2 regions of the Streptomyces sp. NBC_00341 genome follow, and region 2 is predicted to be linked to the other one. Evidence: riboswitches for the same ligand, from Rfam matches in the RefSeq annotation. Region 2 holds a riboswitch; the other holds the start of a gene.

Region 1 (5,240 bases), 5.2 Mb from region 2:
CTGATCGAGCAGGTGGTCGCACCCCTGCGCCGGCACCGGAATCCGCAGACCAGAGCCCATGCCGAGGCCACCGCGAAGGAGCTGGCGGAGCTCTCTGTGCGGCTGCATTCGGCCCTGGTACAGACCGCGCTCCAGATCAGACTCCACTGATCCGCGTGGGCCCCGACTACCCAAACCGGCCAAGCACGTCCTAGGGTTGCTGTGTGAACGAGCTCGACGTTGTGGGTGTCCGGGTGGAAATGCCCTCCAACCAGCCGATCGTGCTCCTGCGTGAAGTGGGAGGCGACCGGTACCTCCCTATTTGGATCGGTCCTGGCGAGGCGACCGCGATCGCCTTCGCCCAGCAGGGCATGGCTCCGGCGAGGCCGCTGACCCATGACCTCTTCAAGGATGTGCTCGAGGCCGTGGGCCAGGAGCTCACCGAGGTCCGGATCACGGACCTCAGGGAAGGGGTCTTCTACGCGGAGCTGGTCTTCGCGAGCGGAGTCGAGGTGAGTGCGCGGCCGTCCGACGCCATAGCGCTCGCCTTGCGTACCGGAACGCCGATCTACGGCAGTGACGGGGTGCTCGATGACGCGGGAATCGCGATTCCCGACGAGCAGGAGGACGAGGTGGAGAAGTTCCGCGAATTCCTCGACCAGATCTCGCCGGAGGACTTCGGCACGAACAGTCAGTGACGTCCCCGTTGGGGCGCCGTCAGCGCATCCGACAAGCCTTTCCCGGTCGAGGGTCACGGGAAACCACCCTCAGGGTGATTATCACTCGGCGTGCCGAGTGTGGCGATCGTTGACGCACCCCGGGTGACTGCCTACCTTCGAGTGGGCAGGTCAAGGACGGAGGTCGGCGTGGGAAGCAGCGGCGACGGTGCGGCAGTGGGTGGGCCGTATCCGCAGCAGGGGAGTTCAGCCGACCAGACCATCAGGCAGCCGGCTGCGCCGGCTGCGGTGGCGGGGGGCGGCGTGGCATCGGCCAAGGACATCGGCTATCGCGGGCCGACAGCATGCGCGGCGGCGGGGATCACTTATCGACAGCTCGACTACTGGGCCCGTACGGGCCTGGTCGAGCCGAGCGTCCGGCCGGCCTACGGGTCGGGCACACAACGGCTCTACAGCTTCAGGGACGTCGTCCTGCTGAAGATCGTGAAGCGCTTCCTCGACACCGGGGTGGCCCTCCAGAACATCCGCACCACGGTCCAGCACCTGCGGGCCCGTGGGTTCCAGGACCTGGAGCGCATGACGCTGATGAGCGACGGAGCGACGGTCTACGAGTGCTCCTCGCCCGCCGAGGTCGTAGAGCTGCTCCAGGGGGGTCAGGGCGTCTTCGGTATCGCCGTGGGGGTGGTCTGGCGGGACGTGGACGTCGCGCTGTCACAGCTGCACGGGGAGCGGGTGGACACCGGCGAGACGCTGATCGGGAACAACCCCGCCGATGAGCTCGCCCGACGGCGCAACCGGGCCGGCTGACCCGGTGAGCCCCGGCCGGGCGCGGGACACCCCGGCCCGGCGGGCGGTCGCCGTCCGGCGATTGTCAGTGCCATGGGGCAGCATCGGTTGATGTGAGAGCCGCGCCGACCATCCTGCATCTGGACATGGATGCCTTCTACGCCTCTGCCGAGCAGGCGTCGAAGCCGAGTCTGCGCGGCAAACCGGTCGTGGTGGGCGGGCTGGGACCGCGCGGGGTCGTCGCCACCGCCTCGTACGAGGCCCGGCGTTTCGGGGTCCACTCGGCCATGCCGATGGCGCAGGCCAGACGGCTGGCGCCGAACGCCGCCTATCTGGTGCCGCGCTTCGCGCTGTACCGGACGGTGAGCGACCAGGTCATGGAGCTGCTGGGCCGGCTGTCGCCGCTGGTGGAGCCACTGAGCCTGGACGAGGCCTTCGTCGACCTGGAGGCGGGCGGCACCGCGGACGGCGCGGCTTCCGCGCTGGCCATCGGCGAGCAGCTGCGCGGGGCGATCGAGGCGGTCACCGGACTCAGTGGATCCGTCGGCCTGGCAGGCTCCAAGATGCTGGCCAAGATCGCCTCGGAGGAGGCGAAGCCCGACGGGATCATGCTGATAGAGCCGGGTACCGAGCGGGAGATGCTCGCGCCCATGCCGGTGCGCACCCTGCCCGGCGTCGGGCCGGCCACCGCGGACCATCTGCGGCGCGCCGGGATGACCACGGTGAACGACCTGGCAGAGGCGGGCGAGGCGGAGCTCGTACGGCTGCTGGGCAAGGCACACGGCAGCTCGCTGCACCGGATGGCCTCCGGCCACGACGACCGGCCGGTCGTGGCCGAGCGCGACGCGAAATCGGTCTCGGTCGAGGACACCTTCGACATGGACCTGCACGACCGGGTCCGGGTCAGGAGCGAGGTCGAGCGGCTCGCCGACCGATGTGTCCAGCGGCTGCGCGCGGCGGAGCGCTCGGGCAGGACCGTGGTGCTGAAGGTGCGCCGTTACGACTTCTCGACCCTGACCCGCTCCGAGACGCTGCGCGGGCCCACCGACGACCCCACGGTGGTCCGGGAGGCCGCGGCGCGGCTCCTGGAGTCCGTGGACACCACCGGGGGAGTGCGGCTGCTGGGAGTGGGCGTCACCGGGCTGGCCGACTACACCCAGGAGGACCTGTTCGCGCAGGCGGCCGACGAGCGCGCCGCGGCCGGGCTCGCCGCAGACCTTGCCGCCGCCGGGCAGGCCGGAGGTGCGGAGACCGGCGGGGACGCGGGAACGGACGAGGGCCGGCCGGAGCCGGGGGAGCCGGAACAGGAGAGCGCCGAGCAGCTCGCGGCCCGCCGCTGGCCGGCCGGACACGACGTGCGGCACGACGCCCACGGCCACGGCTGGGTGCAGGGCAGCGGGGTCGGCCGGGTCACGGTGCGCTTCGAGGAGCCGGAATCGGCGCCCGGCCGGGTGCGTACGTTCCGCATCGACGATCCGGCACTCCGGCCCGCCGATCCGCTGCCGCTCGTGCGGGACCCGGCCGACTACTCGTCCTGGCCGGCCAGCCTGCCGAAGTCCCGGTCAGGGGCGGTCTCCTCTGGCGGGGAGTCCAGACCGTAGTGCCGGTAGAGCTGGAGCTCCTGTTCCGGCGAGAGGTGCCGGCCGACCCCGAAGTCGGGTGCGTCCCTGATCAGGGTGCGGTCGAAGGGGACGCGAAGCACGTCCTTGACGAACTCGCTGGGCTCCAGCGGGACGAAGGCGTCCCGGCTGAACAGTCCGGTGCGCACCGCCGCCCACTCCGGCACACCGGTCGCGTCGTCGAGGTACACCTCGTCCACGGTTCCGATCTTGGTGCCCTCGCGGTCGAAGGCCTTGCGGCCGATCAGGCTGCGCGGATCGATGTCGGTCTGCACGGTCCCTCCCACTGGTCGCGGGTACTCCACAGGAACCACAGAAGTGCAGATCCGTGGGGTTGGCCACTCGAAAACTGCGCCGGGTACCCCGCTGGTAGGCTGGGGGCGGCTGCTTACCCCGTGCGGGAGAGTCCTCCGGAGCGAATCCGGAGGCGCCGAAGGAGCAAATCCTCCCCGGAATCTCTCAGGCCCCCGTACCGCACGGACGAGGTCACTCTGGAAAGCAGGGCGGGTTCCGCACGGCATGTGTGCCGAGTGGGTCCCTCCCTCACCGACGGTGAAAGCCGGTGCGCGCAGTGGCACCGGTGAAGCTCTCAGGTTGAGATGACAGAGGGGGAGGCCGTTCGGGCACCCCGCGCCGCGGTGCCCCTCGCAGGTCGTGACAGACCAGGAGGCCTCCACCATGACCCCCCGTCGCACTTCGCTCTCCCAGCTCGAACAGGGAATCCCGTTCGAGCAGCGTCATATCGGTCCCGACGCCGCGGCGCAGGCGAAGATGCTCGCCCAGGTCGGTTACGGCTCGCTCGACGAGCTGACCGCGGCCGCGGTGCCCGATGTCATCCGGAGCACCGAGGCGCTGCGGCTTCCGACGGCCCGCACCGAGGCCGAGGTGCTGGCCGAACTGCGGGCGCTCGCCGACCGCAACCAGGTGCTGGCCCCGATGATCGGGCTCGGCTACTACGGCACGTTCACCCCGCCGGTGATCCTGCGCAACGTGATGGAGAACCCCGCCTGGTACACGGCCTACACGCCGTACCAGCCGGAGATCTCCCAGGGCCGCCTCGAGGCCCTCCTGAACTTCCAGACGATGGTCGCGGATCTGACCGGGCTGCCCACCTCCGGTGCCTCGCTGCTCGACGAGGGCACCGCCGCCGCCGAGGCGATGGCGCTGGCCCGGCGCGTAGGCAAGGTGAAGAACGGCGTCTTCCTGGTCGACGCCGACGCCCTCCCGCAGACCGTCGCCGTGATCCGGACCCGCGCGGAACCGACCGGTGTCGAGGTCGTCGTCGCGGACCTGGCCGACGGCATCCCGGCGGAGATCGCCGAGCGCGGCGTCTTCGGCGTACTGCTGCAGTACCCGGGCGCCTCCGGTGCCGTGCGCGATCTGCGGCCCGTCATCGAGCGGTCCCACGAGCTGGGCGCGATCGTCACCGTCGCCGCCGACCTGCTGGCGCTCACCCTGCTCACCTCGCCCGGCGAACTGGGCGCGGACATCGCGGTGGGCACCACGCAGCGCTTCGGCGTGCCGATGGGCTTCGGCGGACCGCACGCCGGCTTCATGGCCGTGCGCGAGAAGTTCGCCCGTAGCCTGCCGGGCCGCCTCGTGGGCGTCTCCGTGGACGCCGACGGCAACAAGGCGTACCGGCTGGCCCTGCAGACCCGCGAGCAGCACATCCGCCGTGAGAAGGCCACCAGCAACATCTGCACCGCCCAGGTGCTCCTCGCCGTGATGGCCGGCATGTACGCCGTCTACCACGGCCCCGACGGGCTGCGGACGATCGCGCGGCGCACCCACCGTTACGCGGCGATCCTCGCGCAGGGCCTGCGGGCCGGCGGCGTCGAGGTCGTCACCGGCTCGCACTTTGACACGCTCACCGTCCGGGTGCCCGGCCGGGCCGCGGAGGTCGTGGCCGACGCCCGTGAGCGCGGCGTGAACCTGCGGCTCGTCGACGGCGATCTCGTCTCGCTCGCCTGTGACGAGACGACCACGCGTACGGAGATCGCGTCCGTCTGGGCGTCCTTCGGTGTCAGCGGTGACATCGAGGCGCTGGACGCCACGGCCGCCGACGCGCTGCCCGAGCAGCTGCTGCGCTCCGACGACGTGCTGACCCACCCGGTCTTCCACCAGCACCGCTCCGAGACCGCGATGCTGCGCTACCTCCGCAAGCTCGCCGACCGCGACT
Region 2 (5,240 bases):
ACCGCAGCTGCTGGGGGTTGCTCATGACCTGAATTCTCCTGTACGCGGGGGAGTGCTGATGAACGATGGTCTTACGGTGTGAGACGCGACTGCGTCACTTCTGGACGCGGGCGGCCGTTACTTCCGGCGCTTGTAGAACGGCAGCGCCACGACCTCGTACGGCTCGTGGCTGCCCCGGATGTCCACCGCGACGCCCTCGGTGCCGGGCGTGGCGTGCGCGGCGTCGACGTACGCCATGGCGATCGGCTTGCCGAGGGTGGGCGACGGGGCGCCGGAGGTGACCTCGCCGATGACCTGGCCGCCGGCGACGACGGGGAATCCGGCGCGCGGCACCCGGCGGCCCTCCGCGACCAGGCCGACGAGCTTGCGGGGCGGGGCGGTCTCGGCGCGCTCCGCGGCGGACTCCAGGGCCTTGCGGCCGACGAAGTCGCCCTCCTTCTCGAACTTCACGACCCGGCCGAGACCGGCGTCGAACGGAGTGAGGGAGGTGGTCAGCTCGTGCCCGTACAGCGGCATGCCCGCCTCCAGGCGCAGCGTGTCGCGGCAGGACAGCCCGCACGGGATCAGGCCGCGGGAGGCGCCGGCCTCGGTCAGCGCCCGCCACAGCTGCTCGGCGTGGCCGGGGGCGACGAACAGCTCGAAGCCGTCCTCGCCGGTGTAGCCGGTACGGGCGATCAGCGCGGGGACCCCGGCGACCGTGCCGGGCAGCCCGGCGTAGTACTTCAGCCCGTCCAGGTCCGCGTCGGTGACGGCGGCCAGGATGGCGGGGGACTCCGGCCCCTGGACGGCCAGCAGCGCGTACGCGTCGCGGTCGTCGCGCACCTCGGCGTCGAAGCCCCCGGCGCGGGCGGTCAGCGCGTCCAGCACGATCTGCGCGTTGCCCGCGTTGGCGACCACCAGATATTCGGGGGCCTCGGTCTCTTCCAGCCGGTACACGATCAGGTCGTCCAGGATGCCGCCGTCCTCGGCGCAGATCATCGTGTAGCGGGCCCGGCCCACCGAGACGGTGCCGATGTTGCCGACCAGTGCGAAGTTCAGCAGGTCCACGGCGGCCGGACCGGTGACGGTGATCTCGCCCATGTGGGAGAGGTCGAAGAGGCCGGCCTTCGTACGCACGGCGATGTGCTCGTCGCGCTCACTGGCGTACCGCAGGGGCATGTCCCAGCCCGCGAAGTCGGTCATGGTCGCGCCGAGCGAACGGTGCAGGGCATCGAGGGCGGTGAGACGGGGGGCGGTGCTCATGGATATGGCTCCCAGGGCATGACGACGAGGACGATCCCTCCCCATCTGTCATCGGAACCTGAGAGGTTCGCCGAGAGGCCCCTGAGGGGTTCGGCTTGCACCTTGGGTGGAGCCGCGGGGCGACTCGCTTTTCAGATCTGCCTCATCCACGCGGTACGGGGCCTGAGAGATTCAAGGGAGGATCTTGCTCCTTCGGCGCCCGGCCGGTGGCCGGAACTCTCCCGCGCGGATTCAAGCGGCCTTTATGCAGTTGGCCGGGTCATCATCGCACGCATCTGCGGTCAGTGGGGCGCCGGTACCCCACCGGATCCGGCGGGTCGCGCGCTTGTGCCGCATTACCTTTTCTTTACACTTCTTGGCAGGTGTGGGTCGGCCGACAGGGGGATGGCGATGACGTTGCAGCGGTACGCGACGACCGCGGGGGCCGCGCACGGCGCACTGCCCGCACAGCCGGGCGCGCCGGCCCGGGAGGCGTGCGGCCCGCGCGGACCCGTCGTCCGGGACCTGCGCGACCGGGCCGGGCACAGCCCGCGCGCCCTGCACTTCGTGGCCGGCGATGTGGTGGTGGTCTCCGGACTGCCGGGCAGCGGCAAATCGACCCTGATCGGGCGGACCGTGTCCGCCCACGTCATCGACTCCCAGGACACCAGGGACCGCTGGGCCGCCCTGCTGCCGCGTTCAGTCCCCTACGCCCTCTACCGCCCGCTCGTCCGCGTCGCCCACTACTGGGGGCTGTGGCGGGTGCTGCGCTCCGGCGTCTCCGTCGTCGTCCACGACTGCGGTACCCAGTCCTGGGTGCGCGGCTGGCTGGCGCGCGACGCCCGGCGGCGCGGCCGCGTCCTGCACCTCGTCCTGCTCGACGTCAGCCCGCAGACGGCGCGGGCCGGGCAGGTCGAGCGGGGGCGCGGCGTCTCCGGATACGCGTTCGCCCGGCACCGCAGGGCGCTGCGGAGGCTGCTGCGGGACACCGAGACGGGACTGCTGCCGCTCGGCTGCGTATCGGCGGTCCTGCTGGACCGCGAGGCGGCGGCGCTGCTGACCCGGATCACCTTCGCGGACGAAAGGCCCTAACCTCTTGCTGCACGAGACGGGGGCGAGAAAGGTAACGCAGTGGACACTCCGGCGCACGACCCCATCCACCCGCAGGGCGGATGGCCGGCCAATGAGCTAGAAGAAGTGCTGGGCGCCTCGCTCGGCAGCCCGGAGGCGGGCGGCCGGCTCGTGGAGGTGCTCGGGCGCAGCCACCTCTGGGTGCCCCTGCCCAACGGCGGCGGGCCGGACTCCACCGACCTGGACCTGCCCACGCTGGAGATCGACGGCGGGGTGTACGTCCCCGTGTTCAGCTCCGAGCAGCAGTTCCTCAGCTGTGTCGGCACCCATATGTCCTTCACCGTGGCGCCCGCCGTCGAGTTCGCCCGGGGACTGCCCCCGCAGCTCGGCCTGGCGGTGAATCCGGGCGGCGCCGTCGGCATGCCGCTCCCGCCGCCCGCCGTGGCCGAACTCTGCCGGGCCGGACGCAGTGTGCTCGACGGACCGGCCAGCGGTGGCCGGGTCCGGCTCTACGAGCCGGACTGGAAGGAGGAGCCCGTCGACTTCCTCGCCGCCGCCGCCGACGAGTTCGCCCGGAGCGGTGTCGTGCTCAGCGCCCGCAGGACCCTCGCCAGCATCGAGGGCGGCGACCCCGTCCTCTTCGTCGGCGTCGAGTTCTCGACCTGGGACGGCGCGGGGCGCAACGCCCCCATGGACGCGCTGGGCCTGGCGCTCGGCCGCGTCGAGCCGCCGTGGCCGGTCAACCTGGTCCTGCTCGACGTGGCGCAGGACCCGGTCGCCGACTGGATGCGTGCGCGGATCCGGCCGTTCTTCCAGCGCCCCGCCGAGTAGCGCGGCCCGGCCGCACCGGGGGGTGACGGCGGCGGACCATGGCGTCAAGTCGGTGTCATGACCGGCGCCTAAGCTGGTTTGATGGCTGGTGCCTCGGCACCGCGCCGCACCCGTGTGCCCCGGGAGCGGCAGGCCGACACAGTGGATCGAAGAGGGGCGGGACCAGGGTGAGTGCGTCAGGCACCGCGGCGGCCGGGCGGGTCGAGAACATGCTGCGCCAAGTGACGCCCGGTCGCTACGACGCGTACGAGGCTCTGCTCCAGGCCCTGGCGGCCGACCGGATCTGGATGCTGCTCTGGCACGGCCGGTCCGGTTCGCCCGACGCCCAGTACGGCAACATGGAGGTCGAGGGCCTCGGCTACGCCCCCTGTGTCACCTCCGCCCAGGAGCTGGCCGCCAGCGGCTGGCACCGGGCCCACGAGGTGGTGGGCGGCCGCGACATCGCCCGCGCGCTGTTCCCCGACCGCTGGGGCATCTGGCTCAATCCGCACGCCCCGGGCGGCGGCGTGGGCATCCCCTGGCTCGACCTCCGCCGGATCGCCACCGGCCTCGACCGGATGCCCGCCGGTCCGCTGCGGATCAGCGACCCCGCCCTAGAGACCCCGCAGTTCTACGCCCAGCTGACGCAGAACGCCCACCACACCCCGGCGGTCCGCTCGCTGCGCCGCGCCTGGGTGCAGCCCGCGCTCGGGGCGCCGTATCTCGCCATCGGACTCGATCTGTACGACACGGGCCAGCCTTCCGTCGACGCGGTGCGCGCGATGATGCAGCAGTCGATCGGCGCGGTCCCGGAGGGGCTGCCGGTCTCCACCGTCGCCATGTCCGACGAGTACGACCCCGTCGCGATGTGGCTGCGGGCCAACTCCCGTCCGTTCTACGACCGCGAGTCGCACGCCCCGGCCGGCCGCAGTGGCGTCGTCGCTCCCGGTTACGGCTACCCGCAGGCACCCGGACCGGCTCCGCACACCTACTAGTGCGCCCGCCGGAGCGGACAAAGGTATCTCCGGCGGACAAGGTGACCCTCCCGGTCACCCAAATCGCCACGCAATAACGCCTGTTGGGCGGCATGTCCGTTCTGGTGGATTAGCGGGCGAGTGGTCCGCTCACTCGATCCACCTGTCCGGATAACGGAAGCTCACTGACCGCATCACGTTTGAGCAAACATTCCCCGTCAGGTCTGGCGGGTGATCGCAACTGCGTTGAAGACTCCCGGCTAGTGGGGATCGTCGGCCCTTTGTACGAGGTTGCCCCGGCGGACATTCCGCAGACGCATTTCCGCACCCAGTACCGCACCGAGCACCGCATCGAGTTTCCGCACAGAGTTCCGCACCGTTTTCGCACCGAGACGCCAGAAGCCGCGTGAACACGCGCGGCCCACAAGCGCCAGGCCGTTACCGCGGCGAGCAAGGGCCGGCCACCGCCGGCGGGAGGGGTCAAAGGCACTGTGACCGCACCGATCGAGACCACCGGATCGGCTGCCGAGGCTCAGCCGGAGGCAGTACTCACGGGAGTCAAGCAGAGCCAGATCGAAGGCCGTTCGCTCGGGCAGATCGCCTGGTCGCGCTTCAAGCGCGACAAGGTGGCCGTCGCCGGCGGCATCGTTGTCATCCTGCTGGTCCTGCTCGCCGTCCTCTCCAAGCCGATCCAGGCCGTCTTCGGTCTGGACCCCAACGAGTTCCACCAGGACCTCATCGACCCCGCGCTGCTGGCGCCCAAGGGCGACTGGGGCGGCATCAGCTGGAGCCATCCGCTCGGCGTCGAACCGCAGTACGGGCGCGACATCCTGTCCCGGATCATCGAGGGCTCCTGGGTCTCCCTCGTCGTCGCCGTCGGCGCCACCCTGCTCTCCGTGGTGATCGGCGTCTTCTTCGGCGTGGTCTCCGGGTTCTACGGCGGCTGGGTCGACACGGTCATCAGCCGCATGATGGACACCTTCCTGGCCTTCCCGCTGCTGCTGTTCGCGATCTCCATCTCGGCGGCGCTGCAGGACGGTGCGTTCGGTCTTGAAGGGCTGCCGCTGCGGCTCGCGGTACTGATCTTCGTGATCGGCTTCTTCAGCTGGCCGTACATGGGCCGTATCGTCCGGGCCCAGACGATGAGCCTGCGCAACCGCGAAT

What was found. A riboswitch is a leader RNA that binds a small molecule or an ion and turns the genes downstream of it on or off. The one in region 2 is predicted to bind glycine.
Region 1: it holds a riboswitch for glycine, as region 2 does, so the genes downstream of both, gcvP (aminomethyl-transferring glycine dehydrogenase) here and gcvT (glycine cleavage system aminomethyltransferase GcvT) in region 2, are expected to answer to the same signal.

Annotation. Positions count from the first base shown of each region.
Region 1 covers NZ_CP108002.1:1,187,673-1,192,912, reverse strand. The annotation lists gene OG892_RS05215 (MerR family transcriptional regulator) at 1-150, shown strand, start outside; gene OG892_RS05210 (bifunctional nuclease family protein) at 204-677, shown strand; gene OG892_RS05205 (MerR family transcriptional regulator) at 846-1,463, shown strand; gene OG892_RS05200 (DNA polymerase IV) at 1,556-3,043, shown strand; gene OG892_RS05195 (PRC-barrel domain-containing protein) at 2,968-3,336, opposite strand; glycine riboswitch at 3,450-3,546, shown strand; gene gcvP (aminomethyl-transferring glycine dehydrogenase) at 3,740-5,240, shown strand, end outside.
Region 2 covers NZ_CP108002.1:6,356,679-6,361,918, forward strand. The annotation lists gene gcvH (glycine cleavage system protein GcvH) at 1-25, opposite strand, end outside; gene gcvT (glycine cleavage system aminomethyltransferase GcvT) at 118-1,242, opposite strand; glycine riboswitch at 1,384-1,476, opposite strand; gene OG892_RS28745 (AAA family ATPase) at 1,633-2,313, shown strand; gene OG892_RS28750 (enhanced serine sensitivity protein SseB) at 2,353-3,123, shown strand; gene OG892_RS28755 (enhanced serine sensitivity protein SseB C-terminal domain-containing protein) at 3,291-4,097, shown strand; gene OG892_RS28760 (ABC transporter permease) at 4,568-5,240, shown strand, end outside.